DNA from 3 places in the Kocuria sp. BT304 genome. Region 3 is predicted to be linked to each of the others. Evidence: riboswitches for the same ligand, from Rfam matches in the RefSeq annotation. Region 3 holds a riboswitch; each other region holds the start of a gene.
What was found. Region 3 has a riboswitch for S-adenosylmethionine ahead of DNL27_RS09095 (bifunctional o-acetylhomoserine/o-acetylserine sulfhydrylase). Riboswitches for the same ligand answer to the same signal wherever they lie in the genome.
Positions count from the first base shown of each region.

Region 1: linked by a shared signal. The riboswitch ahead of DNL27_RS11275 (methylenetetrahydrofolate reductase) and the one ahead of DNL27_RS09095 (bifunctional o-acetylhomoserine/o-acetylserine sulfhydrylase) in region 3 are both predicted to bind S-adenosylmethionine.
Region 2: linked by a shared signal. The riboswitch ahead of DNL27_RS01800 (cobalamin-independent methionine synthase II family protein) and the one ahead of DNL27_RS09095 (bifunctional o-acetylhomoserine/o-acetylserine sulfhydrylase) in region 3 are both predicted to bind S-adenosylmethionine.

Region 1 is NZ_CP030039.1:2,562,016-2,571,692, reverse strand. It holds gene metE (5-methyltetrahydropteroyltriglutamate--homocysteine S-methyltransferase) at 1-2,151, opposite strand, end outside; gene DNL27_RS11275 (methylenetetrahydrofolate reductase) at 2,314-3,309, opposite strand; SAM riboswitch class IV at 3,354-3,470, opposite strand; gene DNL27_RS11270 (hypothetical protein) at 3,550-3,879, opposite strand; gene DNL27_RS11265 (hypothetical protein) at 4,118-5,143, shown strand; gene DNL27_RS11260 (fructosamine kinase family protein) at 5,189-6,058, shown strand; gene DNL27_RS11255 (MarR family winged helix-turn-helix transcriptional regulator) at 6,215-6,844, shown strand; gene DNL27_RS11250 (polyprenyl synthetase family protein) at 6,841-7,989, shown strand; gene DNL27_RS11245 (squalene/phytoene synthase family protein) at 8,001-8,900, shown strand; gene crtI (phytoene desaturase family protein) at 8,897-9,677, shown strand, end outside.
Region 2 is NZ_CP030039.1:396,763-406,439, reverse strand. It holds gene DNL27_RS01835 (short-chain fatty acid transporter) at 1-464, opposite strand, end outside; gene DNL27_RS01830 (cytochrome c oxidase assembly protein) at 671-1,609, opposite strand; gene DNL27_RS01825 (DUF2243 domain-containing protein) at 1,609-2,148, opposite strand; gene DNL27_RS01820 (acetyl-CoA C-acetyltransferase) at 2,451-3,641, opposite strand; gene DNL27_RS01815 (CoA transferase subunit B) at 3,638-4,315, opposite strand; gene DNL27_RS01810 (CoA transferase subunit A) at 4,312-5,043, opposite strand; gene DNL27_RS01805 (3-hydroxybutyrate dehydrogenase) at 5,150-5,902, opposite strand; SAM riboswitch class I at 6,030-6,116, shown strand; gene DNL27_RS01800 (cobalamin-independent methionine synthase II family protein) at 6,131-7,342, shown strand; gene DNL27_RS01795 (MFS transporter) at 7,601-9,025, shown strand; gene DNL27_RS01790 (thiolase family protein) at 9,207-9,677, shown strand, end outside.
Region 3 is NZ_CP030039.1:2,046,900-2,056,576, reverse strand. It holds gene DNL27_RS09130 (prolyl oligopeptidase family serine peptidase) at 1-679, opposite strand, end outside; gene DNL27_RS09125 (ABC transporter permease) at 808-1,947, opposite strand; gene DNL27_RS09120 (ABC transporter ATP-binding protein) at 1,944-2,828, opposite strand; gene DNL27_RS09115 (response regulator transcription factor) at 2,951-3,853, opposite strand; gene DNL27_RS09110 (sensor histidine kinase) at 3,850-5,121, opposite strand; gene DNL27_RS09105 (CPBP family intramembrane glutamic endopeptidase) at 5,183-5,947, shown strand; gene DNL27_RS09100 (VOC family protein) at 6,083-6,721, opposite strand; SAM riboswitch class IV at 6,827-6,945, shown strand; gene DNL27_RS09095 (bifunctional o-acetylhomoserine/o-acetylserine sulfhydrylase) at 7,020-8,555, shown strand; gene DNL27_RS09090 (homoserine O-acetyltransferase) at 8,552-9,677, shown strand, end outside.

The DNA of each region.
Region 1 (9,677 bases), 520 kb from region 3:
GGGACCCACGTCCCGCGGGAAGTCCGCGGCGGCGAGCCCGTCCACGATGCCCGAGCCGGAGCGGGAGGCCTCCAGGGTGGTGACGTCCGCGTCCAGGCCCTCGATCGCGTCCAGCACCGTCTCGAACTCCGAGTAGCACAGGTGCGTGTGGATCTGCGTGTCCGGGGCGGCGGCTCCGGTGGCCAGCCGGAACGACCCCACGGACCACTCCAGGTACGCCGGGCGGTCCGCCTCGCGCAGCGGCAGCAGCTCCCGCAGCGCTGGCTCGTCCACCTGGACCACGGCGGTCCCGGCGGCCTCGAGGTCCGTGATCTCGTCCCGCAGAGCCAGCGCCACCTGGTCCGCGACCTCCGCCGCGGGGGCGTCGTCCCGCACGAAGGACCACGCGAGGATCGTCACCGGACCCGTGAGCATGCCCTTCACAGGACGGTCCGTGAGCGACGCCGCGTACCCGGTCCAGTCCACGGTGATGGGCGCGGGCCGGGAGACGTCCCCAAACAGGATGGACGGGCGCGTGCACCGCGAGCCGTAGGACTGCACCCAGCCGTGACGCGTGGTCGCGAAGCCGTCCAGGGCCTCCGCGAAGTACTGCACCATGTCGTTGCGCTCCGGCTCGCCGTGCACCAGCACGTCCAGGCCCAGCTCCTCCTGCGCGCGCACCGTGCGGGCGATCTCCCGCCGGATCGCCTCCGTGTAGGCGGCGTCGTCCAGGCGCCCGGCGCGGTGGGCAGCGCGGGTCGCACGGATCTCGGTGGTCTGCGGGAACGAGCCGATGGTGGTGGTGGGCAGCAGCGGCAGCCGCAGCCGCTCGTGCTGCGCCGCCCGGCGCTCGACGGCGGAAGCCCGCACGCGGTCCTCGCCGCGCACCGCGGCGGTGCGCTCGCGGACCTCGGGCCGGTGCGTGGCCGGGTGGGCGGCGCGGGCCGCGCGGATCCGGGCGTCCGTCTCCAGGGTCTGCGTGATCGCCTCCCAGCCGTGCTCGACGCCGCGCGCGAGCTCGACCACCTCGGTGACCTTCTGGTCAGCGAACGCCACCCAGCTGCGCACGTCCGGGTCCAGCCCGGTCTCCTGGGTGACGTCGTGCGGGACGTGCAGCAGCGGCGTGGCCGTGCCCACCGCCACGGGGCCGCGGGCCGCGGCGCGCAACCGGTCCAGGGTGTCCGTGGCGCCCGCCAGGTCCGTGCGCCACACGGTGCGACCGCCCACGACGCCGGCCACGACCGGGCGCTCGCCCCACGCCCGCAGCGCCTCGGCACCGGGGACGTCCCCGCGGTCCAGGTCCACGGCCAGGGCCTCCGCATCCGTACGGGCCAGGGCCAGCAGGGCGTCCCCACCGGCATCCCCGTAGCCCACGGTCACGAGTGCGGCGGGGCGGTCCGCCGGGAACGTGAGCCGGCGGTAGGCGGACTCCACGGCGGCCACGATCTCGGTGCGCTCCACCGCCCAGCCGTCCGCGGCGAGAGCGGGCTCGTCCAGCTGCACCCACTGCACACCGGCCGCGGCGAGCTCCGAGAGGATCCGCACGTAGAGACCCACCACGTCCTCCAGGCGGCCCAGCGGATCCACGGGGGCGTCGTCGGTGGTCTCCGGGCGGGAGAGCATCAGCAGGGTCACCGGACCCACGAGCACGGGGCGGGTCCGCACCCCGGTGCGCCGGAGGGTGTCCAGGTAGCGGGCCACGAGGCTCTCCGGGTGCGCGCTGAGGGGGGTGTCCGGGCCGATCTCCGGGACGTAGTAGTGGTAGTTGGTGTCGAACCACTTGGTCATCTCCAGCGGCTCCAGCCGGTCCGTGCCCCGGGACAGCGCGGTGAGCAGGCCGATGCCCTCGGGGGTGTCCGGGGCGGCGGGGGAGTAGCCGTCCGCAGTGAAACGGGCCGGGACCGCGCCGAGGGCCAGGGCCGTGTCCAGCACGTGGTCCACGGCGAAGCCCTCGGACGGGATGGCGTGCTCGGCGCCGAGCCCGAGCTCCCGCAGCCGCAGGGTGGTGCGTTCGCGCAGGGCGCCGAGCGTGTCCACCACGGTGCTCGCGGGGTGCCGGGCGGGATCCTTCCAGTGGGCTTCGAGCGCACGCTTGAGCTCGCGGTCCGGGCCGATGCGCGGATAGCCCAGGATCGTGGCGGCGGGCAGGGTGGCGGGGTTCGTGACGGTCATGATCTCTCCTTGCGAGGGTCGGTCCGGGGTGGAAAAGGGTGTGGGGCAGCCGCACCGCGGGTGGGTCCGCGGCGGGACGGGTGGGTTGGTGACGATGCCGTGCCGGGCACCGGGCCTGCCGGGGCGTCTCCGATGTAGGCGGGGCGCCCGACGCTGCCCGGGTCAGGCCGCGGGGCTGCGGCCCCGGTACTCGCGGGCGGCGTCCCGCACGCGCAGGTGCTCCAGGATGGTCAGCGCCGCGTCCGGGCGGTTGAAGGTGTACAGGTGGAAGCCGGCGCAGCCGAGGTCCAGGAGGTCGTCGATCAGGGTCAACGTGGCGGCGGTGCCCCGGTGCCGCAGCTCGTCCGGGGAACCCGCGGTGAGGAACCGGGTGAGCCGCTCGGGCACGGGCACACCGGTGATCTCCGTCATCCGCTGCAACCGTTTCGGGTTGGTCAGCGGCATCAGGCCGGCCACCACGGGAATGTGGATCCCCTCGGAGCGCGCCCGCTCGAGGAACGCGGCGTAGTCCTCGGGCTCGTACAGCACCTGCGTGATCGCGTAGTCAGCGCCGGCCTCCTGCTTCTCCCACAGGGAAGCCAGGTCCGCCTCGAAGTCGCGGCCGCGCGCGGGGGAGGGGTAGCACGCCACCGACACGGACAGCGGCCGGGTGCCGGGGCGGAAGCCGTCCCCGAAACGACGCCGCTCGACGTCGCGGATGAGCCGCACCAGCTCCGAGGCCCGGCCGATCCCCCCGGGAGGGGTCACCCACTCACCCGCACCCAGGGGCGGGTCCCCGCGCAGTGCGAGGAGGTCCCGCACGCCGTCGTCCAGCAGATGCTCCACGGAGCGTTCCAGTCCGGCGCGGTCCGTGCCGCCGCACGTGAAGTGCGCCATCACGGGCGTGCGGGTGGTCCGGCGCAGGTGCCGCAGGGCCTCGCGGGAGACACCGCGCCCGCCCGAGTGTCCGTGCGTGACCGAGAAGAAGTCCGGTCCGGCCTGGGCCATGGCGTCGATGCTGCGCCACACGGTGTCCGGGTCCGTGGTGGGGCGCGGGGGGAACACCTCGAACGAGACGAGCGTGGAACGGCGGGGCCGGCGCACCAGCCAGGACGTGCCCGAGGGCGCGGCGCCCGCCGCGGTGAGGTCCTGGTGGACGGCGGTCAGGGGTGCGGACATATGAGAAAACCTCCGGCGGTAGGACGCCGGAGGTCGATTTCCGTGCGCCGTACTTGCCAGCCACGCGGTTGCGTGACGGCCGGATCGTCATCTGGGGCACCCCACTACAGCAGGAGGGTTGCCGCCCGGTTAGCCAGAGCTTTGCACCGGGACTCATGATCCTTTGTTGGCTGCGACAGTAGCACGGGCGGGGAGAGTGTCAAAAGGAGGCCGTGCGGCGTCGTGGGTCGGGGCGGGGGATCAGCGCGGGAGGGCGCCGCGGGTGCTGCCGGTGTGGTGCGGGTCCCGCGTGAAGCCGAGTACGATCCGCTCGGTGTCCAACAGGTCGGAGGAGTCCTCCGGGCCCGGGCACTGGTCCTCGTGGAAGAGCCGCACGAGGGACACGGTCACCGCGCACAGCGTGAACGAACCGGTGGTGACGGCCAGGAAGAACGGGGCATAGGGCGCGTGCACGGACCAGTCCGTGAACAGGAAGGACGCGGTGTAGACGCACGCGGTGAACACGCCGAGCACGGCGGAAAGCTGGTAGAGGCCGTTCTCCAGTCGGTGGTGACGCAGCAGCGGTGTCATGGATCCCTTGCGGTGCAGACGGTGCGGACGGTGTGCCGCGACGACTCGCGGTGACTCCGGAGGACATGAACGAGAACGAGAATGCGCGGGCCGGCAGTGCGCTCATCCTAGCAACCCGGGGTGTCGTCGCACGTGGGGCCGGTGTGGGCCGTTCTGGGGGCGGGGTTGGGCGCGCAACACGTTTTCATGTCTTCGAATGCACTTGGCCGGAGGCGATCCAGCTGTGAGACTCGTCACCATGACGACCTCCCGCGCCCTGCGCTGCCTGTCCGTGGCCACCCTCGTGCTCGCCCTGGGGGCGTGCGGGGCGCCGTCGGGAGGGGACGGTTCTTCTGGGGCCTCGTCCGCCGCGCCGTCGGGGGCCGGGGTCACGAGCGGGGCGACGCCGGGTCGCTCGGGCGACGCCGCGGCGTCGCCGTCCGCCACGAGTGTGCGGCCCAGCCCCTCGCCGGAGGCGGCGCAGGCCGCCGAGCTGACCCAGAGCTTCACCACGCCGGACGGGAGCATCGGGTTCCGCTACCCGCAGGGATGGACGGTGGGCGCACCGGACGCCTCGACGCCCGAGACCAGGGCGTGGCTCCTCAAGGACGCCGAGGGCGCCACCGTGCTCATGCTGGCCATCCGGCCGGACGGGCAGATCGCGAGCCCCGTGACACCCACGAGCACCACGTCCCACGGCACCCTGCCCGGCGCGCTGGACTCCCACGGTGACCCCGTGCGCATCGCCGTGGGGCCCTACCCCGGGCAGTCCGCGGGGGCCAACATGCTGGTGGCCTACGGCATCACGTCGAACACCGGGGCGGACCGGCTGTTCGGTCACATCTCCCGCGGGGACGGCACGATGGTGTCCTTCCAGGGCACCCAGCAGGGCGGGATCAACACCTCGGTGGACATGGCGGCGGAGGCGGACGCGTTCTCGAAGAGTCCCCGGTTCCGCGAGGAGATCCTCCCCGTGCTGTCCTCCTTCACCATGCGGCCCGTGGGCGCCACACCCGCCGCGACGGCGGCCCCCACCGGGGGCACCGGCGCGTGCCGGGGTGGGTCCTACGAGTACAGCGGGCTCGAGGGTGTGGACTGCGCCGAGGCGACCGCGATCCTCCAGGAGGTGGAGAGCGCCGGGCGCCCCGCCGGTGCCCGCGGCAAGGAGACGGACCGGTACCACTGCTTCTGGTCCAGCGCGGGGGAGAAGAGCTCCGGGGCACCGGACGTGCAGTGCAATGCGCAGACCTCCGGGCGGCACCTGTTCGATGCGAACGTGCGCTGAGCCCGCGCGCCCCAGCCCGTCGGAGGGCGGTGCTACACATGAGCCATGGCACACCTGGATGAGCTTCCCCCGGATCTCGTGACCGAGCTGCGCGTGAGCGCCGCGCATCCCCTGAGCGGAGGGGACAGCGCCAACGCGTTCCGCTTGGACACCCCGGACGGGCCCCTGTTCGCCAAGACCATGAGCTACGCCCCCGAGGGCGTGCTGCCGGTCGAGGCCGCCGCGCTCGAGGCCCTGCGCGCCGTGGCCCCGGACGAGGTGCGGATCCCCGCGGTGCGGCACGTCAGCGAGGACGCCCTCGTGCTGGAGTGGATCGACGAGGTCCAAGGAGAGCGCACCCGCGCCACCGAACGGAGCCTGGGGGTGGGCCTGGCGGGCATCCACCGTGCCCGGGCCCCGCACGTGGGGTGGCTTTCCCCGCAGCTGCCCGAGCGCATCGGGTCCATGACGGCGGACCTCACCCCCACCGACGACTGGGCGGACTTCCTGCTGGAGCGGCGCATCGAGCCCCTGCTGCGCGCGGCGGTGGACGCGGGCAACCTGGACCCGGCCGCCACCGGGGTGCTCGCGGAGCTCGCACCGCGCGCCGCCGAGCTCGCCGGGCCGCCCGAGCCCCCGAGCCTGCTGCACGGGGACCTCTGGGCGGGCAACCGGGTGGTGGACTCCGCGGGGGCCAACTGGCTCATCGACCCGTCCTCGTTCTACGGCCACCGCGAGTACGACCTCGCCATGATGCAGCTCTTCGGCGGTTTCGGACGGGACTGCTTTGCCGCCTACGACGACGCCCACCCCCTTGCCGACGGCTGGCAGCAGCGGGTGCCGTGGTACCAGCTGCCGCCGCTGCTCGTCCACGCCCTGCGTTTCGGCGGCGGGTACGGCGGGTCGGTCATGCGGGCGCTGCGCCAGCTCGCCTGAACGGTGCGAGCGCTCCCGCGCCCGACACGGCCCGTGAGGTTGGACACGCCACGCGCACGTACAGCATGATGCTAACTAGACGATCTAAGTACCCGGCAGGCGGGCACTCGGGAGTCGATTTCCGGAGAACTCAGGACGCGTGAGGCGAGGTGGGCAGTGGACGGCACCGAGCACGAGCGCGCCGCGGAGTCCGGGGCGCCCTCCTCCCACGTGGTTGCCGGACCGCACTCGCGCGCCCTGCGGCGGGTGGTCACGCTGAACCACGAGATCGGGTACCAGCTGCGGCGGATCATGGGTCTCAAGGACACCGACTACTCCGCCATGGCCCTGCTCATGCGCCACCCCATGGGACCCACGGACCTGGCGCGGGCCCTGCACATCACCACGGCCTCTGCCACCGCCATGGTGGACCGGCTGGTCCGCGCGGGCCACGTGGTGCGTGAACCCCACCGCGCGGACGGCCGCCGGATGACCGTGCGCGCCGTGGACCACTCCAGGGCGGAGGTCACCCGGCACGTGATGCCCATGGTCGAGATGGTGGAGGCCGAGCTCGCGGCCCTGGACGAGCGGGGCAGGCAGGCCGTCCTGCAATTCCTCACGGGCACGGCCGCGCGCATGGAAACCCACCTCACGGACCTGTGCGAGCGCCCCGCCCTGGACGCCTCCGACACTTCCGACGCCCACGGATCCGCCGAGGCCGGGCGCGGCACCGATCCGGGCAGAGGCGCCGGTGCGCCCGCCACGGGTCCCGGTCGCGCCGATGCCTCCCCCGGGGAGCCCTCATGAGCCGGGCCGTGCCGAACGCCTCCGCGTGCGCCGAGGAGCAGGGCGGGAGCCGCTCCACGCTGCCCCGCGAGGACGCCGAGTGGAGCGCCTTCCGCGCCGCGGTCACGCGGGAGCTGGAGGAGTTCTTCGCCGCCCCGACGCACCGTGTTCCCCGGAGCCCGGGCTTCCCGGTGCTGTGGGAGCGCACGGCCCAGCAGCTGGCGGGAGGCAAGCTCATCCGGCCCCGCCTGACGCTGATTGCGTGGCGCTCCTTCACCGCACCGGCCGGTGGGGCCGTGCCCTCGGTGCCGGACGCGCAGTGCGTGCGGCTGGCGGCGTCGTTCGAGATGCTCCATGCCGCGCTGCTCGTCCACGACGACGTCGTGGACCGTGACTGGCGCCGGCGCGGCCGCCCGACCGTGGGCGAGCTCTTCCGCCGGGACGCCGCCGCCGCGGGCGCGCCGGCCCACGAGGCCGAGCACGCGGGAGAGTCCGCCGCGATCCTCGCCGGGGACCTGCTGCTCGCGGGCGCGCTGCGCCTCGCGAGCACGTGCACCGGGGACCCCGCCACCTCGCGCGCGGTGGCCGACGTGGTGTTCGAGGCGGTCACCGCCTCGGCGGCCGGCGAGCTGGACGACCTGTTGCTGTCCCTGCACCGCTTCGGCGCGGAGCACCCCGGTGTGCAGGACATCCTGGACATGGAGCGGCTCAAGACGGCCACGTACTCCTTCGAGGCGCCGCTGCGGGCGGGGTCCCTGCTCGCGGGGGCGTCCGCGGAGGAGTCGGAGCAGCTCGCGCACGCGGGCGCACTGCTGGGTGTGGGCTACCAGGTGGTCGACGACGTCCTGGGCACCTTCGGGGACCCGGCGCTCACGGGCAAGTCCGTGGACGCGGACCTCCGGTCGGGCAAGGCCACGGTGCTGACCGCCCACGGGATGCAGGCCCCGCACGCCCGCCGCGTGCTCGAGGACCTCGCGGCGGGTGCCACCACGGTGGAGCGCGCCCGGGAGGCGCTCGCGGCGGCCGGTGCGCGGGAGGCCGCTGTGGACCTGGCCACGGACCTCGTGGACCGGGCCCGCGAGCTGCTCGACGGACTGCCCCTGCCCGGCCCGCAGCGCGAGCAGCTCGACGCGCTGTGCCACCACGTCCTGAACCGAGACTCGTAGTGAGGACCCCCATGAAGCTTCCGGCCGAGCGCGCACACACCCCGCTGCGCCTGTACACCGGGACGGCGCTGGCGTCCTCCGGGGTGGTGATCGGCGAGTACTCCACGTCCTTCTCGCTCGCGTGCCGCACCCTGCCCGGGCCGGTGCGCCGGGACATCGCCGGGATCTACGCGCTCGTGCGGGTTGCGGACGAGATCGTGGACGGCACCGCCCGCGCCGCCGGACTGGACGACCGCGCGGTGCGCCGGGCGCTGGACGGGTACGAGGCCGCCGTGGACCGGGCGCTCGAGACCGGGTTCTCCACGGACCTGGTGGTGCACGGCTTCGCGGACGTCGCCCGCCGCCACGGGTTCGGGCGGGAGCTCACGGAGCCGTTCTTCGCGTCCATGCGGGCGGACCTGGAGGTTGCGGAGCACGACGACGCCTCGCTGGAGGACTACATCTACGGCTCCGCGGAGGTGGTGGGTCTGATGTGCCTGGAGGTGTTCACGGACATGCCCGGAACCCGCGCGCAGACCCCCGAGCAGCGGGAGATGCTGCGCTCCACGGCCCGCCGCCTGGGAGCCGCGTTCCAGAAGGTCAACTTCCTGCGGGACCTCGGCGCGGACCACGACCAGCTGGGGCGCACCTACCTCCCGGGAGCCGATCCCGCCCACCTCACCGAGGACCGGAAGGCCGCCCTGCTCGCGGACCTCGACGCGGACCTCGACGCCGCCGTGCCCGGCATCCTCGCCCTGGACCGCCGCGCCCGCCGGGCGGTGTCCATGGCCCACGGGCTGTTCACCGAACTGGCCCGGCGCATCGAACGCGTGCCCGCGCGCGAGCTGAGCACCCGGCGGGTCAGCGTGCCCACCGCGGTGAAGCTGCAGATCGCGGCGCGCGCCATCGCGGACACGGAGGTCACGGCATGACGGACGGCAACCGGACGACCCGGCACCCGACCCGCCCGGAGAACGCGCACCGGGGCAGCCCGGACGGGGGCGCCCCGCGCACGGTGGTGGTCGGTGGGGGCTTCGCGGGCCTCGCCACGGCCGGGCTGCTCGCGCGGGACGGACACCGGGTCACCCTGCTGGAGCAGCGGGACACGCTCGGCGGGCGCTCCGGGCGGTGGTCCGCCGAGGGGTTCACGTTCGACACCGGACCCAGCTGGTACCTCATGCCCGAGGTCATCGACCGGTGGTTCACCCTCATGGGCTCGAGCGCGGACGAGCAGCTGGACCTGCGCCGCCTGGACCCCGGCTACCGCACGTTCTTCGAGCAGCACCTGGACGAGCCGCCCACGGACGTGCGCGCCGGGCACGCGGAGGAGCTCTTCGAGCGGCTGGATCCCGGGTCCTCAGAGGCGCTGCGCGCATACCTGGGTTCCGGCGCCGAGGTCTACGACCTGGCCAAGAAGCACTTCCTCTACACGAACTTCTCCCGCCCCACGGATCTGGCGCGCGCCGAAGTGCTGCGCAACCTTCCGCGGTTGGGCGGGCTGCTGAGCACGTCCATGCAGCGCTACGTGGCCGCACGGTTCCGGGATCCCCGGCAGCGCCAGATCCTGGGCTACCCCGCGGTCTTCCTGGGCGCATCCCCGGACACCGCGCCCGCGATGTACCACCTGATGAGCCACCTTGACCTCACGGACGGGGTGCAGTACCCCGTGGGCGGGTTCGCGGCGCTCGTGGACGCCATGGAGCGGCTCG
Region 2 (9,677 bases), 1.1 Mb from region 3:
CTCACGGGCGTGCCGCGCCGGGAGAACTCGGCGGCCACCTCACGCGCGAGCAGGCCACCCACCACCAGGCCGAAGCCCCACGTGATGAGGCACGCCACCGCGGCCACCACGAACACGAACACGTAGGCGGCCAGCGCGCTCCGCGGGACAGCCGCGAGCCGTCCCAGCAGGGCCCGCACGGGCCGGGTGCTCGCGAGGGCGTGGCCCAGCAGGAGCACGAGCGCCATCTGGGTCATGAACTCGAGCAGCCCCGAGAGCCCCTTGCCCCAGCCCTCGACCACGGTCACGGGGCTCGCGTCGGTGAGCAGCAACGCCATGACGCCCACCGCCGCGGTCAGCACGATCGCGAAGATCAGCGCGGAGGGGATGAACCGTTCCACCACATAGTTGACGGGGCGCATGGCGCGGGCCAGGACCGGTTCGGGGGAGGCCGTTCGGGCCGGGGAGTGCTGGGGGGAGCTCATGGGGGTTCCTCAGGGGTGGTTTGGATCAGGTACCGCCCCGATCCTAGGGAAAGTGACATGCGTTACATGCTGTGCGGGCAGTGTGACGGTCCCGCGCGTCTCCTCGCCTCGTGCGTCTCCGCGGCCCCGCCCATCTCCCCGCCTCGTGCCACGTGCTCACGACGGCGCGGCGCGGGCCCACGCGGCCCCGCTCCCGGCCCGTCCGCTCACGCCCGATCGCGCGCCGTGACCTCCGGGTGCCGGGCGTCGGGCTCTCGCGGCGCTGTGGCCCGGTGGTGGCCGAGGAACAGCAGCACGATGAGGGCCACGTCCACCACGTCCCCGCCGTAGTACATGAGCTGCGCTCCGACCTCCGCGTCCGCGGGCGCCACTCCCGCGGGCGGGTGCGCGAACAACCACTTGGCCAGGATGGAGTGGGCGGCGATGAACACCACCAGGACGGCCGCACGCACGCGGAAGGACGAACGGTGCGGATCCGGGTCCGGCCCGGCGATCGAGGCGGTGAACACGTACCCGGCCAGGAAGATGTGCGTGTGCACCACCGCGTGGCCGAGCGCTGAGGCGTGCATCCAGTGGAGCAGCCCAGTGGTGTAGAGCAGCCACAGCCCGCCCACGTTGAGCACGGCGGCCACCGCGGGGTGCATCACGCACCGGATCCACGGGAAGCGCAGCGCCCGCGTGACCCTCCGGGCCCCGGCCGTGGGCAGACCGCGCAGCAGCACCCGCACCGGGGCGCCCAGCACCAGGAGCAGCGGCCCGATCATCCCCACCAGCAGGTGCCCCACCATGTGCATCGTGAAGCTCGCGTGACCGGCGTGGGCCACGGGCCCCACCAGCCCGGCACCCACGCACGCCAGTCCCGCGAGGAAGCTGACCGGGCGCCAGGGGGCCACGCCGCGTCGCCCGCGCCCGGCCCACAGACGCCAGCAGTACGCCACTGCGGCGAGCAGCACGAGCGCGAGGACCAACCACTCGAAGAGCGGCCACGGGGCGGCCACTGCGGCGTCCGCGTGCCCAGCGGCACCGCCACCGTGCTGCCCGTGGTCCCCGTGCCCCTGCTCCCCCGCGCCCACCGCAGCCGCGAGAAGCCCCGGGGGCGCGGAGAGCGTCCGGAACCCGGGGAGGATCAGAGTCCCCGAGCCCATCACGCCGCCCGGTACGCCCGGGCGCCGCGCCGTATCACCAGGTACCCCACGAGCATGAGAACCACGGCCGTACCGTTCCACACCAGGTCGTACGGCAGCAGGTCCACGCCGTAGCGGATCTGGTGGATGCCCAGCAGCTTGTGGTCCACGATCCCGTCGAAGAGCTGGAAAGAGCCGGCGCCCAGGATCACCGCACCCACCCAGTGGAGCCAGCGCACCCCGCCACGACGGCGCACGTCGGCCAGCATGAACAGACCCCACACCGTGATGAACCATGCGAAGGCATGGAAGAAGCCGTCGGTCACGAGAGCGACCTCGTGCGTGGAGAGATCGTAGAAGTGGTGCCACTGCAGGCCCAGGTGGAAGATGAACAGGTCGATCATGGCCGCCGCAATCCCGCAGCCGAACAGGAACCCGGACAGCGCGGCCCGCTTCCGGGTGCGGGTGATGTCCGGGGTCGACGCCGCCCGGTCGGCCGTCCTCTCGCCCCTCACCGATCCTGCGGACGGCGCAGCGGGTGTGGATTCCGGATGTGCCATGTTCCCTCCCGGGTCGCGCGGTGGCCCGGGGTCGGACGCAGCGCGCGTGTCCCGAGCGTGAACCGCACCGCCGCCCGCCCTCGGACTGCTTGCCGTCATCAGCCTACTGATGTGTGCGCTCCGTGGCACGGGTCCCGCACCCGTAGCGGCCGACATGACGTGTCCGCCCGGACCTGCGGGGCCACCACCCCGCCCGGACCCGACCCTCCGCCCACGCCCCGGGCCACGAGAACGGGGTGCCCCGCTCTGGTGAGCGGGACACCCCGTAGGTCACGCGGCGCCGCTCAGCGGCACCGCCCGTCTCAGCGGCTCAGCAGCAGCGCCTCGCCCTGACCGCCGCCGCCGCACAGCGAGACCGCGGCCTTGCCGGAGCCGCGGCGCGCGAGCTCCATGGCCGTGTGCAGCGCCAGGCGGGCGCCGGAGGCCCCGATGGGGTGGCCCAGGGCGATCGCACCGCCGTGGATGTTGACCTTGTCCATGTCCACGCCGAGGTCCCGGACGGACTGCACGGAGACCGCGGCAAACGCCTCGTTGATCTCGATGAGGTCCAGCTCGTCCGCGGTCCACCCGGCACGGGACAGCGCGTGCTCGATCGCGCGCGAGGGCTGGGAGTGCAGGGACGTGTCCGGCCCGGCCACCTGCCCGGGCTTCCCCACCACGGCGAGCCAGTCCAGGCCGTGCTCCTGCGCGTAGCCGCGCGTGGTCAGCACCATGGCAGCCGCGCCGTCGGAGATCGGGGAGGAGTTGCCCGCGGTGATGGTGCCGTCCTTGGTGAAGGCGGCCCGGAGCTTACCGAGCCCCTCGGCCGTGGAGTCCGGGCGCACGCCCTGGTCCTCGGACACCGTCACCGGATCGCCCTTGCGCTGCGGGATCTCGATCGGCGCGATCTCGTCCGCGAACACACCGTTCTGCTGCGCCCTGCCCGCGAGCTGGTGGCTGCGGGCGGCCACCTCGTCCTGCTCCTCGCGGGAGATGGAGCGGTCCGTGTTGCCGGTCTCGGTCAGCTCGCCCATGGGGATCTGCAGCTCCACGTCCACCAGACCGTCGTGCGACAGGGAGTCGGCGAGGGTCATGTCCCCGTAGGACTTCCCCTTGCGAGCGCCCAGCGCCAGGTGCGGGGCGTTGGTCATGGACTCCATGCCCCCGGCCACGACGACGTCCGCCTCGCCCGCGCGGATCATCCGGGCCGCCTCGGTCACGGCCACCAGCCCGGACAGGCACACCTTGTTCAGGCTCATGGCGGGCACGGTCATGGGGAGCCCCGCGGCCACGGCGGCCTGCTTGGCGGGGTTCTGCCCGCCGCCGGCCTGCACCACGTTGCCCATGTAGACGTAGTCCACGTCCTCCGGTGCCACACCCGCGCGCTGGAGGGCGTGCTTGATGGCGTGCGCGCCCAGGTCCACGGCGCTCTGGGACGCGAGGGCCCCCAGCAGCTTGCCCTGCGGGGTACGCGCCCCGCTGACGATCACGATGTCGTTGGCGTTCTCTGTCACTGTTCCTCCTGAACGGGTACGGAATCGGGGGTCACGTCCACGAGATCCACCCGGTAGTTCGCTTCGGTCTTCTCGGCCACCTCTGCCTCGGTCACGCCGGGGGCCAGGGTGCGCAGCACCAGTCCGGCCTCCTCCACGTCGAACACGCACAGGTCCGTGATGATGCGGTCCACCACGCCCACACCGGTGAGCGGGAGGTCGCACTCGTGCTTGAGCTTCGCGGAGCCGTCCTTGGCCACGTGCTCGGTGAGCACCAGCACGCGAGGGGTTCCGGCCACGAGGTCCATGGCGCCGCCCATGCCCTTGACCATCTTGCCCGGGATCATCCAGTTGGCCAGGTCCCCGGTCTCGGAGACCTGCATGGCGCCCAGGATGGCCATCTTCACGTGCCCGCCGCGGATCATCCCGAAGGACGTGGCGGAGTCGAAGATCGCTGCCCCCGGCTGCAGGGTGATGGTCTGCTTGCCGGCGTTGATGAGGTCCGGATCCTCGTCCCCCTCGTACGGGAACGGACCCATGCCCAGCACGCCGTTCTCGGACTGCAGCACCACGCTCACGCCCGGCGGCAGGTTGTTGGCCACGAGCGTGGGGATGCCGATCCCCAGGTTCACGTAGTCGCCGTCGGCCAGTTCCGACGCCGCGATGGCCGCCATCTCGTCGCGTGTCCAGCTCATGCCGCTCCTCCTTCGACGCCGCCCGCGCCCGGCCGCGGCCGGGTGGTGCGCTGCTCGATCTCCTTGGGCGCCCCCGAGTACTGCACCACGTGCTGCACATACACCCCCGGGGTCACGATGTGGTCCGGGTCCAGCTCACCGGGGGCCACGATCTCCTCGACCTCCGCGAAGGTGACCTTCCCGGACGCCGCGCACACCGGGTTGAAGTTCCGGGACGTGCGCCGGTACACCAGGTTGCCGTCGGTGTCCCCGCGCCACGCGTGCACCAGGGCCACGTCCGCCACGATCCCGCGCTCCTGCACGTACGTGCGGCCGTCGAACTCCGCGGTGGGCTTGCCCTCCGCCACGGGTGTGCCCACACCGGTGGCCGTGTAGAACGCGGGGATCCCCGCACCGCCGGCGCGCAGCCGTTCCGCGAGCGTGCCCTGGGGGTTGAACTCCACCTCGAGCTCACCCTCCAGGAACTGGCGCGCGAACTCCCTGTTCTCCCCCACGTACGAGGCCAGCACCCGGGAGACCTGACGGTTCTCGAGCAGCACGCCCAGGCCCTTGCCGTCCACGCCCATGTTGTTGGAGACCACCGTGAGGTCCGTGACCCCGCTGTCCCGCACCGCCTCGATGAGGTCCCGCGGGATCCCGGAGAGTCCGAAACCGCCCACCGCGAGCGTCATCCCGTCCCGCAGGGTCTCCGCCAGCAGCCCGGCGACGTCCTCTCTGACCTTGGACATGCCCACCCTTTCGCGTTGCCTGCACATGTGATCCGCATCTCAGCGTAGACGGTCCGCGTCCCGGCTGCCGAAAGCGTGGCACGGCAGGCGCGCGGGCGGCGTCGTCTCAGGAGGCGGTCCAGCCGCCGTCCATCGCGTAGGAGGAGCCCGTGACCATCCCGGCGGACGGGCCCGCGAGGAACGCGATCAGCTCCGCAACCTCCTCGGGCTCCACGAGGCGCTTGATGGCCGACTCGGTGAGCATGATCTTCTCGACCACCTGCTCCTCCGGGATGCCGTGCGTGGCCGCCTGGTCCTTGATCTGCTTGTCCACCAGCGGGGTGCGCACGTAGCTGGGGTTCACGCAGTTGCTCGTGACGCCGTGCGGCGCGCCCTCCAGGGCCACCGCCTTGGACAGCCCCTCCAGGCCGTGCTTGGCGGCCACGTACGCGGCCTTGTACGGCGAGGCCCGCAGCCCGTGCACCGAGGACACGTTGACGATCCGGCCCCAGCCCTGCTCGTACATGTGCGGCAGGGCCGCGCGGATCAGCAGGAACGGGGACTCCAGCATGAGCGTGAGGATCCGGTGCAGGTCCGCAGGATCGACGTCCTGGACGGGCGAGACCTTCTGGATGCCCGCGTTGTTGACCAGCACGTCCACGTCCAGGCGCAGCCGCGCCAGCGCGGCGGTGTCCGTGAGGTCCACAGCCCAGGCTTCACCGCCCACCTCGTCCGCGAGACGCGCGGCGGCGTCGTGGTCGATGTCCGCGACCACCACGTGCGCACCGCGCGCGGCGAGCGCCCGGACGGCCGCCGCACCGATGCCGCTGGCACCTCCGGTGACGAGTGCCTTCTTCTCCTGCAGGGACTGTTCGGTCATGCGCGGACTCCTCGGGGACGGCGGCCTGGTTCCCGGACGGTGGCCCGGGTCACTCCAGGGTACGCAGGCCCGTGATTCGCCCGGCCACCCGTGCGTGAGGTTGGATGGGCGGACACCCGGTGAGGGGTGCCCATCCAGAGCGGCTCAGAGATCTGGCTCGATCACGCCGCAGCAACCGGATCACACCCGGTGCTAATGCCAGAACCGATGGAAAGGATCAGCACAGCCATGCCCTTGAACACCGATCGCATCCAGACCACCCACGTGGGGTCCCTCCCCCGCACGCCGCAGTTGCTCGAGGCCAACAACCGCTTCCAGGCCGGGGAGATCGACCTGGCGCAGTTGGGTGAGGCGCTGGACACCGGGGTGATCGACGTCGTGCGCAAGCAGTGGGAGATCGGCCTGGACATCGTCAATGACGGCGAGTACGGCCACACCACGTCCGGCGCCGTGGATTACGGGGCCTGGTGGAACTACTCGTTCCACCGCCTGGGCGGGCTGACCCCCACGGACGAGGACCGCTGGCAGACGGCGGAGACGCTGCGCTCGTCGCCGGGCAACATCGTGCTCACGAGCTTCCCGGACCGCCGCGACCGCTCCAAGTTCCGGGAGGCCTACGAGGATCCCACGGCCGGGGTCCTGGCCCACCGCGCAAGCGTGTCCCAGCCGAAGATCACGGGCCCGCTGACCTACACGGGTCAGGAAGCCGTGGCCGGTGACATCCGCCGGATCAAGGAGGCCATGGCCGAGACCGGGGCCACGCAGGGGTTCGTGGCAGCGCTGTCCCCCGGCTCGTGCGCGCGCGTGAAGAACGAGTACTACGCGAGCGACGAGGAACTGGTCTACGCGTGCGCGGACGCGATGCGCGAGGAGTACAAGGCCATCACGGACGCCGGGTTGATCGTGCAGATCGACGACCCCTCGATCGCCGAGTCCTGGGACCAGATCAACCCCGAGCCCACAGTGGAGGACTACCTGGCCTTCACCCAGCTGCGCGTGGACGCCCTGAACTACGCGCTGCGCGACCTGCCCGAGGAGCAGATCCGCTTCCACCTGTGCTGGGGTTCGTGGCACGGCCCGCACACCACCGACCTCGAGTTCAAGTACCTCGTGGACCTCATGCTCACCATCCGCGCGCAGGGCTACAGCTTCGAGGCGTCCAGCCCGCGCCACGGCCACGAGTGGAAGGTGTGGACGGACCACCAGCTGCCCGAGGGCAAGGTGGTCTACCCCGGTTTCGTCTCCCACTCGACCAACGTGGTGGAGCACCCCGAGCTCGTGGCGGACCGGATCGAGCAGTACGCGTCCGTGGTGGGCAAGGAGAACGTGATCGCCTCCACGGACTGCGGTCTGGGCGGGCGGCTGCACCCGCAGATCGCGCTGGCCAAGCTCGAGTCCCTCGTGGAGGGTGCGCGGATCGCCTCGCAGCGCCTCTTCTGAGCCCCGCCCCCGGCTCCACCCCGGGCACGACGACGCCGCACGCGCACTCCGCGGGCCCGGCACCCACCGCGGGGGCCGGGCCCGCGGCATCGAGGGGCTTCCCCGTGACCCGCGTAACATATACGATTTGATACACGACGCGGGTGACGCGCTTCACATGCACCCCTACACTCACGTCAAGACCAATCGGTCGGTAAATGCGCCGGCCCCGCCACTGGCACCCCACGGACTCCGGTCCGACGATCCTGGAGACCCCACATGGCATCCACCACCGCAGCGCCCGCGCAGGGCCACACCATGTCACGAGAAGAGCGCAAGGTCCTTGCGGGCACCCTCGTGGGCACCACCATCGAGTGGTACGACTTCTTCATCTATGCCCAGGCCGCCGCGTTCATCCTGGCCGCGCACTTCTTCAACCCGCTCGGGGCGGAGAACGCGCAGCTCGCGCAGGTTGTCTCGTGGGCCTCCCTGGGCATCAGCTTCCTGTTCCGCCCACTGGGTGCGATCGTGGCGGGGCACATCGGCGACCGCTTCGGCCGCAAGGTCACGCTTGTGATGACCCTGTTCGGCATGGGCGCGGCCACCACGTTGATCGGCCTGCTGCCCACCTACGAGAAGATCGGCATTGCCGCTCCGATCCTGCTGGTGCTGCTGCGCATCCTGCAGGGCTTCTCCGCCGGCGGTGAGTGGGGCGGCGCGGCCCTGATGTCCGTGGAGCACGCCCCCGTGAACAAGCGCGGACTCTTCGGCGCGTACCCGCAGATCGGCGTGCCGATCGGCATGCTCATGGCCACCCTGTTCATGTTCGGCCTGAGCACGGGGCTGACGCCCCAGCAGTTCGAGTCCTGGGGCTGGCGCGTGCCGTTCCTGTTCTCCATCGTGCTGATCTTCGTGGGCTGGCTCATCCGCCGCTCGGTGGACGAGTCCCCGGTGTTCCTGGAGATGCAGCAGCGCGCCAAGGAGTCCTCCGCGCCCCTCGGCCAGCTCTTCCGCAAGAACCCCCGCGAGGTCCTGCTCGCCGCGCTGATCTTCGCCGGCAACAACGCCGCGGGCTACCTGGTGATCGCGTTCTTCGCCTCCTACGGCACGAAGGTCCTGCACATGTCCCGGCCGGAGACCCTGGTCGCCTCCCTGGTGGGCGGCATCGGCTGGCTCATCTTCACCATGCTGGGCGGCTGGATGTCGGACAAGGTGGGACGCAGGCGCACGTTCATGATCGGCTACGGCATCATCATTGTGTGGGCCATCCCCATGTGGTGGCTGCTCAACACGGCCTCCCTGCCGCTGTTCGCCCTGGCCATCTTCATCCTCACCATCGGACTGGGCCCCTCCTACGGCCCCCAGTCCGCCATGTACGCGGAGATGTTCCCGGCCCGCGTGCGCTACTCGGGCGTCTCCATCGGCTACGCCCTCGGCTCCATCATCGGCGGCGCCTTCGCCCCCATGATCGCCGAGCTGCTGCTGGGGCGCACCGGGCAGGCCTGGACCATCGGCCTGTACATCGCCGCCCTGTCCCTGGTCTCCTTCATCGCCGTGTGCTTCGTGCGCAGCTCGGACCAGGGCAAGGACCTCCACGTGGCCGAGGTGCATGAGGAGTACGTCAAGTCCCACCCGGACGAGGTCGTCCCGCCGGTGGCCGGAGAGCCCGAGGGCGGCGCGGTGGCCGGCACCACCCGCCACTGACCCGCCCTCCCGCACCGACCGGTCGGCGGGACTCGGGGGCCGACCGGTCGGGGCACGGGCCCGGCATCCCCTCGGATGCCGGGCCGTGCGCGTGCCGACGGCAGCGTCGTCCATTGACGCAGCTCACACGATCGGCAAAAATTGCAGAGTACAAATCCAGGAACCACGCCAAGGAGACACCATGTCCGAGATGCCGCAAGCCTTCCTCGTCGGGGGAGCCCGCACCCCTGTGGGCCGTTACGGCGGGGCGCTGTCCTCCGTGCGTCCGGACGATCTCGCCGCCCTGTGCATCCGCTCCGTGGTGGAGGACTCCGGGATCGACCCCTCCCTCGTGGACGAGGTGATCCTGGGCAACGCCAACGGCGCGGGTGAGGAGAACCGCAACGTGGCCCGCATGGCGTGGCTGCTCAACGGCTACCCGGACACCGTTCCCGGGATCACGGTCAACCGGCTGTGCGCCTCGGGCATGTCCGCGATCACGATCGCCTCGCAGATGGTCAAGTCGGGTGCCGCGGACATCGTGGTGGCCGGCGGCGTGGAGTCCATGTCCCGCGCTCCGTGGGTCATGGAGAAGCCCGCCACCGCGTTCGCCAAGCCCGGCGAGGTCTACGACACCTCGATCGGCTGGCGCTTCCCCAACCCCGCGTTCCTG
Region 3 (9,677 bases):
CGGCCACGTCCGTGCCGATCACGTGGCGGTACACGCGGTACGGGCGCCAGGACTCGTCCACCACGGTGTAGACCACCTGGGACGCGTCCGGGGTGAGGAACGCGCCGTAGGAGGTCTGGGGGATCCGGTCCGCGAGCAGCTCTCCCGTGGTGAGGTCCTTGACATGGACGGTGAACCGCTCGTCCCCGGCGGTGTCCTCGGACCACGCGAGCCGGGAGCCGTCCTCGGCCACGCTGAACGCGCCGAGCGCGTAGAACTCGTGCTCCTGCGCGGCGGCGTTCGCGTCCAGGAGGATCTGCTCACCGTCCAGGGGCGTCCCGGGCTCGACGGCGGGTGGGGTCCAGTCCGCGGGGTCCGCCACGGGAACCCGGCAGAACACCTGGTGGGCGCCGCCCTCCACAGTGCGCGCGAAGTACCACCACTCGCCGTGACGGCTGGGCACCGAGAGGTCCGTCTCCTGCGTGCGGTCCTTGATCTCCGTGTAGATGCGCTCCCGCAGCGGCTCCAGGTCCGCAGTGACCGCCTCCGCGTAGGCGTTCTCGGCGTCCAGGTGCGCCCGGACCTCGGGGGAGTCCTTGTCGCGCAGCCACTCGTAGGGGTCGCAGAACGTGTGGCCGTGGAACGTGCGCTCCACGGGACGGCGGGGGGCCACGGGGAAGGTCTGCTGCTCGGAAGTCATGCGCCCCAGTCTAGGGACGCGCCGGTGGGCCGTGCGGGTGTCCCACTGCACGGCCCACCGGGGTGGCGCTGCCCTCCAGCTCGGGATCGCCGCGCCGGGACCGGGGACCCCGGCCGGTGGTCCGGCCGTCAGCCCCGCAGGGCCTCCCGCCACTTCAGCGCCTTGCCCGTGCGCAGGATGGAGCGCTCGTAGATCACCGCGGCGAGCCAGATGGCCAGGGCGGTGGTCACGATCAGCAGCACGAGGGAACCGACGTGCTCCCACCACTGCCCCTCCCCCAGGAAGATGCGCAGCGGCACGGCCACCGGGGCGGAGAACGGGATCCAGCTCATGATGCGCAGCGCGTCCGGATTGTCGTTGAAGAAGATCACGCCGAAGTACGGGAGCATGATCAGCATCATCACGGGCATGGACGTGGAGCCGATGTCCTCCTGCCGGGACACCATGGACGCCGCCGCCGCGTAGAGGGCGGCGATCATCACGAACCCGATGGAGAACAGCACCACGAACCACAGGATCGGCACGCCCATCCCGTCCAGGGGCAGCACGTCCCCGTTGATCTGCAGGCCCAGCAGCAGCGCCCCGGCCAGCAGGGCCACCTGCAGGATGGCCATGGCCGCGTTGCCCAGCACCTTCCCGGCCATCATGGCCCGCGCCGGGACCGCGGCGAGCAGGATCTCCACGACGCGAGACTGCTTCTCCTCGATCACGGACACCGCGATCTGCTGGCCGAACGTGATGGCGGCCATGAAGAACACGAGTCCGAAGCCGAAGGCCATGAGGTACCGCAGGGCGGGGTTCGGTGCGGTGGGGTCCAGCAGCTCCACACCCGGGCTCGTGGACAGCGCCTGCACCAGATCCGAGGGGGCGTCCGTCATGGCCAGGACGCTCACACCGGCCGGGCTGCCGGGATCCGGCACCACGGCGGCGTCGGCCGCACCCGAGAGCACGGCCTCCCGGGCCGCGTCCGCGGAGCCGACGGCCTGCGGCGTGTAGTCCTCACCGAGGGCCTGGACGGACGGAGCGGTCTGTTCCACCACGGCCACGCGGGTGGCGTCTCCGGCGAAGAGGTCGCCCAGGCGGGGCACGAGCAGCGTGGCGGCCAGTGCGGCGGCCAGCAGGATCAGCGTGGTGATGATGAACGGCTTGGAGGTGGCCTTCACCTTCATCTCGCGTGCGGCCACGGTGCCCACCGCGGTCCAGAAGGGGGTGCGCCGCGGGTTGCGCGGCTGCGTGGTGCGCTCAGGGGTGCTGGTGACGGTGCTCATCGGGTGACCTCCGTGAAGATCTCGTGCAGGGTGCGGGTGACGGGTCCGAAGCGGTGGACGGTGCCCCGGGCCACGGCGTCGGCGAGGACGGCGTGGGCGGCGGCCTCGGAGTCGGCCAGGAAGTGCACGCGCCCGCCGTCGAAGGAGAGCACCTCCACGCCGGGTGCCTCGCGCACCCAGCCGGTGTCCGCGGCGGCGTCGAGCTCCCACTCGGGCTGCGCGTGCGCGGCCAGCAGCTCGGAGCGCGAGCCCGCGGCGCGCACCCGCCCGTCCGCGAGGATGACGAGCTCGTCGCACAGCCGCTCCACGACGTCGAGCTGGTGGGAGGAGAACAGGACGGGAACCCCGGTGTCCGCGGTCTCCCGCAGCACCTGCACCGTGGTCTCCACGGCGTGGGGGTCCAGCCCGGAGAAGGGCTCGTCCAGCACGAGCGCCACGGGATCGTGCACCAGGGCGGCGGCGATCTGGGCCCGCTGCTGGTTGCCCAGGGACAGCTCCTCGAGCCGGCTGCCCGCGCGGTCGCCGAGCCCCAGGCGCTCGAGCAGCGCCATGGCCCGGGCCTTCGCGTCCGCACCGGTCATGCTGTGCAGCCGGCCCAGGTAGACCAGCTGGTCGAGCACGGTCATCTTGGGGTAGAGCCCCCGCTCCTCGGGCATGTAGCCGATGCCCGCGCGGTAGTCCGCGGTGATGGGGGACCCGTCCACCTCGATCACCCCCGCGTCGGGTCTCAGCACGCCCAGCAGGATGCGCATGGTGGTGGTCTTGCCCGCGCCGTTGCCGCCCACGAACCCCGTCATGAGGCCCGGCCGGATCTCGAAGGTCACGTCCGTCAGCACGTGCGCGGAACCGAAGGACTTGTTCACCCCGTTCACTGTGATCATGCCTCGAGCCTAGAGAGGCCCGGGCACGGCCACCTCCCCCTCGGGGCGGATCTTCCGCGCCGGGTCCACCTCCACCCCCGGACGGAGCCGGGCACGGGTCCCCTCCGCGGCGGACCGTGCGCTCAGGAGCCGGACAGCCCGTGCTCGAAGGCCCAGATCACGGCGTGGACCCGGTCCCGCGCGCCCGTCTTCTGCAGCACGTTGGACACGTGGGTCTTCACCGTGGCCCTGCCCACCACGAGCTCCCGGGCGATCTCCTCGTTGGACAGCCCCCGGGCCATCGCGGTCAGCACCTCGGTCTCCCGGGCGGTGAGCCCCGCGGGGGAGGCGTCCTCGTCGGGCCGCGCCGCCGTCCCGCCCACCGCACCGGGGCACGACGCCGCCGCGTCGCCCGCCGTGCCCCGCGTCCCGGGGGAGGCCGCCGCACCGTTCTCCGTCCCGTGGGCGTCAGGCGACGTCGCGGTCTCGTCCTCCGCGCCGGGGGCACCGGGTGCCGACGACGCCGCGCCGCGCTCCCGGGCGGGCGCACCGGGGGCCGGTGCCGCGGCGTCGTCCGCGGGGGAGTCGGGGGAAGGCTGCGTCGTGTCCCCGGTCGGCGCGGACGGTCCCGTGGTGCGGGCCAGCACCCTGCGCGTGACGAGCGGATCCAGCAGGGCGTCCCCGCGGCCCAGCACCCGGACGGCCTGGATCAGCTCCTCCGGTCCGGCGGACTTGAGCAGGAAGCCGGAGGCGCCGGCGGAGAGCGCGGCGAACAGGGCCTCGTCCGTGTCGAACGTGGTGAGCACGAGCACCGCCGCCCGGGAGCCTGCCGCGAGCAGCCGACGGGTGGCCTCGATGCCGTCCAGCCGCGGCATCTGCACGTCCATGCACACGACGTCCGGGTCGAGGGCGGCGGCGAGGTCGAGGGCCTCGTGGCCGTCACCGGCCTGGCCCACCACCTCGATGTCTTCCTGGGAGGTGAGGATCGCCGAGAACCCCACGCGGATCAGGGGCTGGTCGTCCACCAGCAGCACACGCAGGCTCATGGCCGCTCCTCAGGGTCGTGGCGGGTGGGGACGGTGGCGCGCACGAGCCAGCCGCCGCCGGGTTTCGGGCCCGCCTCCAGGGTGCCGCCCACCGAGGTGATCCGTTCCCTCATGCCGGGCACTCCCATGCCCGCGCCGTCGGAGGCGGGAGCGCCCACGTGGCCGTTGCGCCCGTCGTCGCTGACCTCCAGCTCCACCCGCTCGGCGCCGGTGCGCAGCCGCACCGCCACCGACGCCCGCGGGCCGGCGTGCTTGCGGGCGTTGGTGAGCCCCTCCTGCGCCGTGCGGTACAGCGCGAGCTGCGCCGGGGGCGGCAGCTGCGGCTCCGGGCCGATGCGGTGCAGCTCCGCGCGCTGCCCGATGGTCCGTGCCTCCTCCACGAGCGCGTTGAGGTCCGCGAGGCGGGGCAGGGAATCGGGGGCCTCCTCGCCGTCGCGCAGCGTGTGGACCATGGTCTTCAGCTCGGACACGGCGTCACGCGCCGAGGACTCGACGCCGCGCAGGTGTGCGGCGGCGGCGTCCGGATCCCGTGCCATGCTCAGCCGTGCCGCCCCGGCCTGAACGCCCATGGCCGTGACGTGGTGGGCCACCACGTCGTGCAGCTCCCGGGCGATCCTGAGCCGTTCGAGGCTCACGGCCTGCTCCGCGAGCCGGTCCTGCTGCTGCCGGATCTCGGCGTGGGCGGCCTCGAGCTCCTGGCGCTCGATGGCCGCGTTCCACGCCCGGTCGCCGAAGACCCACGCCCCGGCAAAGTATGCGATGTTCACGAGGAACTGGATCGCCGCGATCGCCATGTAGGCGTTGACGCCGCGCTCACCCACCTCCGGGTCCGTGAACTGGTCCACGGTGCTCCAGCCCAGCCACACCGCCATTCCCACGGCCACGGCCGCGCGGGACCACGTGGCGCGGCGGCGGTCCGGGCACCACGCTCCCACCGAGTAGAAGCCCAGGAACAGCACCACCTGGGAGGCGTACATCTCGATCCCCGCCCACGTGCCGAGCGCGAAGTACACGAGGGACACCGCCACCATCACGGCCACCGGGAAGCGCCGCCGCCACGCGAGCGGAGCGGCCAGCACGACGGCGCCCAGGGCCACCCACCCGACGTCCGCCTTCCACGGCACCGCCTGGACGAAGTCGGAGAGGTACACCAGCTCGACGCCGGCCAGTGCCAGCACGCAGGCCCCCAGGGCATCCCGTCGGCGCCACCCCGGCTGCAGGGTGCGATGGGGCGGGGAGGTGTCCGGGGCGGCGGGGCTCGGGCGCATGGGTTCACCCTACCGAGGTCGCTCGCGGGGGCTGCCCGGGTGCACCACGCACAATGGTGGGGTGACCGCCTCCCTCGACCCCTCGCCCCGCGTGCCGCGCGCCGACCTCCGGATGCAGATCCTGCTGGTGCTCGGGGTGTCCCTGGGCGCCTCCGCCGTGTACTCCGTGCTGGACCTCGCGGAGATGGCACTGCGCTCCTCGATCGCGGAGAGCTCCACGACGCTCAACCAGCCCCTGAGCCCGCTGCCCGTGCTGGACGCCCTGCGCCGGCTCACCGGGATCTGCTTCGCCCTGGTGCCCGTGGCGCTCGCGCTGTACCTGCTCGCGGGCACCGCGTCCCGCATCCCGGCCGTGCTGCACTGCATCGGCGTGGACACTCGGCGCCCGGGGCACGACGCCGCCTGGGGGCTCGCGCTGTTCGTGATGATGGGCGGTGGCACGCTCGGACTCTACCAGGCCGGGCGGGCCCTCGGGATCACGGCGGAGATCACCACGTCCACGCTGGGAACCACGTGGTGGACCGTCCCGCTGCTGCTTCTCACCGCCCTGCGCCATGCACTGGTGGAGGAGGTCATCGTGGTGGGGTTCCTCGCGGACCGGATGCGCCGGCTGGGGCGTTCGTGGTGGACGGTGGCGGTGGTGTCCTCGGTGCTGCGGGCGAGCTACCACCTGTACCAGGGCATCGGCCCGGCGCTCGGCAACCTGGTGATGGGGCTCGTGTTCGTGTGGCTCTACCGCCGCGGTGGGCGGCTCGCCCCGCTGCTGCTCGCCCACTTCCTGCTGGACGCCGTGGGGTTCCTGGTGCCTCAGCTCCTGGGCGGCTGAGCGCCACCGCGGGTACCAACCCGTTTGCTGGCGGGAACCGCGACCACGGGTGAACCGTGGGGCGCGCGGCAGACGCACCGGCCCGCGGGACCGTGCGAGCGGCGTCGTCGTGCCCGGAGGGTGCGGTGGGCGGGATCAGATGGTGACGGGCCCGTCCGGCGTGTCGAAGGAGACGGCCATGAGACCCGGGGTGCCGTTCGGGGCGCTCCAGGTGACGTCCAGCGAGCGCAGGACGCCCTCCACCGGCCCGCCCAACCAGTCCGTGACGCGCTCCGAGGATCCGGCAATCTCCATGCCCGTGAGGCGCACGTCCGTGATCCGCGCCCGGGAGGGGTGCATCTCGTCCTCGGAGTCGAAGTGGATCATGAACGGCAGCTGCGGGTCCGAGATCAGGCCCTTGACGCCGATCTGGTGCCACTGCAGCTGACGGCCGTCCGGGAAGATGCGCCCGCCCGGCACGGCGGGGCGCCCCAGCTTCTGCTCGAACGGTGCGAGGTCCGGGACCTCCACGACCCACCCGAGCCAGCCGCCACCGGCCTCCGAGCGGGCACGCACGGCCTGGCCGAACGGCGCCTTGTCCGCGGCGGGGTGCTCCAGGACGGTCACGACCTCCACGTACTGGTGGTCGGTCAGCGGCAGGATCATGTTCCGGGTGCCGAAGCGGGGATGGACCCCGCCCTTCACCGGCTCGATCCCCAACCGGTCCGCGATGCGTTCGGTGGTGGCCTCCAGGCCGTCCGGCTGTGCTGCGAAGCAAACGTGGTCCAGCTTCATGCTGTCATCGTGGCACCCGTCACACGGGCCTCCAAATCGGTGGGTGCAACACTGCGGACACCGGACTTGACGTGGCAGCGGCCGGGTTCCCAGACTGGAGGTCTAGGTCACGAGAGTCAGCGTCAAGCCCCAGCTTGCTGACCGGCAACCCTCCCACCGCGGCGGGGTGCCCTGGGTGAAGACCTGGCCGGGACGTCGTCCGACGCCCACGGCAAGCGCGGGCCACCGGTCGCTCGTTCGTGCGGGCACCGTGCGGACGGTCGCCTGGCCCCTGATCCTTCCGAGAAGGCGAATGGCCATGAGCACAGCACCCACCCCCGAAAACCCCCAGGACTGGGCGTTCGAGACCCGCCAGATCCACGCGGGCCAGAACCCTGACCCCGTGACGGGTTCGCGGGCGCTGCCCATCCACCAGACCTCGTCCTTCGTGTTCCCTGATGCGGACACGGCCGCCGCGCGGTTCGCGCTGCAGGACATGGGCCCCATCTACTCCCGCCTGACCAACCCCACCACGGAGGTGGTGGAGAAGCGCATCGCCTCCCTGGAGGGCGGCGTCGGTGCGCTGATGGTCTCCTCCGGGCAGGCCGCGGCCACGCTCGCGGTGCTCAACCTGGGCGGGGCGGGCACGCATGTGGTGGCCAGCCCGTCCCTCTACGGCGGCTCGTACAACCTGCTGCGCCACACGCTGCCGCGGTTGGGCGTGGAGACCACGTTCGTGGCGGACCCGGACGACCCCCAGCAGTGGCGGGATGCCGTGCGGCCCTCCACCGTGGCGTTCTTCGGAGAGATGATCCCCAATCCCCGCAACGACGTCCTGGACGTGGAGACCGTTGCCGGGATCGCCCACGAGGCCGGGGTGCCGCTGATCGTGGACAACACCGTGGCCACCCCGTACCTGGTGCGGCCCATCGAGTGGGGCGCGGACATCGTGCTGCACTCGGGCACCAAGTTCCTGGGCGGTCACGGCACGGCGATCGGCGGATTCATCGTGGACGCGGGGCGCTTCGACTACGGCGCGGACCCGGAGCGGTTCCCCGGCTTCAACCAGCCGGACCCCACGTACAACGGCCTGGTGTACGCGCGGGATCTGGGTGAGGGCGGGGCCTTCGGCGTGAACCTCTCCTACGTGCTCAAGGCCCGTGTGCAGCTGCTGCGAGACCTGGGCACGTCCATTTCCCCGTTCAATGCGTTCCTCATCGAGCAGGGCATCGAGACCCTGTCCCTGCGCGTCGAGCGCCACGTGACCAACGCCCAGCGGGTGGCGCAGTGGCTCGAGGCCCGCCCCGAGGTGCGCTCGGTGTCCTACGCGGGGCTGCCGTCCTCGCCGTGGCACGAGCGCGCGCGGAAGTACGCACCGCGCGGGGCGGGGTCCGTGCTCGGCTTCGTGCTGGAGGGCGGCAAGGAGGCGGGAATCTCGTTCGTGGACGCGCTGAGCCTGCACTCCAACGTGGCGAACATCGGGGACGTGCGGTCCCTGGTGATCCACCCGGCGTCGACGACGCACGCGCAGCTCTCCGAGGACGAGCAGCGCGCGGCGGGCGTGGAGCCCGGCTTCGTGCGGCTCTCGGTGGGCACCGAGGGGATCGAGGACATCCTCGCGGACCTCGAGGCGGGCTTCGCGGCCCTGGCCGCGGCTCCGGGTGTCCGGGACGCCCGCCTCGACCGGGGCGATCAGGACCTGGCGCGCTCGCAGGCGGATCGGGCGGCGCACGGCACCGTGCGCGCCGCCTCCGCTGGTACCGAGCCAGCCGTGGACCCCGGCGCCGGCGCGGACGGCGGCCCCGCGGCGTCGTCGACGGTGCGTGCGGCCGCGGCCGCAGAGCCCACGGCATGACCGTGGTGCAGACGGCCCCGGCGGTGCGCCGGGACGGCGTGGTGCGGGCCGTGGAGATCGGAGAGCTCACCCTGGAGTCCGGCTTCCGGCTCCCGGACGTGCGCCTGGCCTACGAGACGTGGGGTGAGCTGGCCCCGGACGGCTCCAACGCGGTGCTGGTGGAGCACGCGCTCACGGGCGACTCGCACGCGGCGCGCGGCACGGCCGTGGGCTACGGGGACACCGCGCCCTTCGACATGGACGGCCGGCGTGCAGCCGCGGACGCCGGCGGCTGGTGGGACGGGCTCATCGGACCGGGCGCGGCCATCGACACCAACCGCTGGTTCGTGGTGTGCGCCAACATCCTGGGCGGCTGCCACGGCAGCACGGGCCCCGCGAGCCTCGCCCCGGACTCCGCCCCGTGGGGCTCGCGCTTCCCGCGCATCACCGTGCGGGACACCGTGGCCGCCGAGGCCCGGCTCGCGGACCGGCTCGGGATCCGGCGCTGGCGGCTCGTGGTGGGCGGTTCGATGGGCGGTGCCCGCGCCCTGGAGTGGGCCGTGTGCCACCCCGGGCGGGTCGAGGCGTGCGCGGTGATCGCCGCCAACGCCCGCGTGAGCGCTGAGCAGCTCGCGTGGGGCCACGCGCAGGCGCTCGCCATCCGCCAGGACCCGCGGTTCGCCCGGGGCGACTACTACTCCGGGGCCCACCCGGACGAGGGCCTCGGGCTCGCACGGCGGATCGCGCACATCACCTACCGCAGCGCCCACGAGCTCGCCGCCCGCTTCGGCCGGGAGGCCCAGCCGCGGGAGGACCCCGCGGGCACGCACCCGGGCACCCGGGGACGCTACCGGGTGGAGGGCTACCTGGACCACCAGGCGGTCAAGCTCGCCGCGCGCTTCGACGCGAACGCGTACCTCAGCGTCAACGAGACGCTGATGTCCCACGACGTCGCCCGCGGCCGCGGCAGCCTCCGGCGGGCTCTCGCCCGCACCAGCTGCGAGTGGCTCGTGGCGGCGGTGGACTCGGACCGGCTGTTCCCGCCCGAGGAGTCCGCCGAGCTCGCGGCCGCACTGCCGGGTGAGCACGAGGTGCACACCATCACCTCCCCGAGCGGGCACGACGGCTTCCTGCTGGAGACCC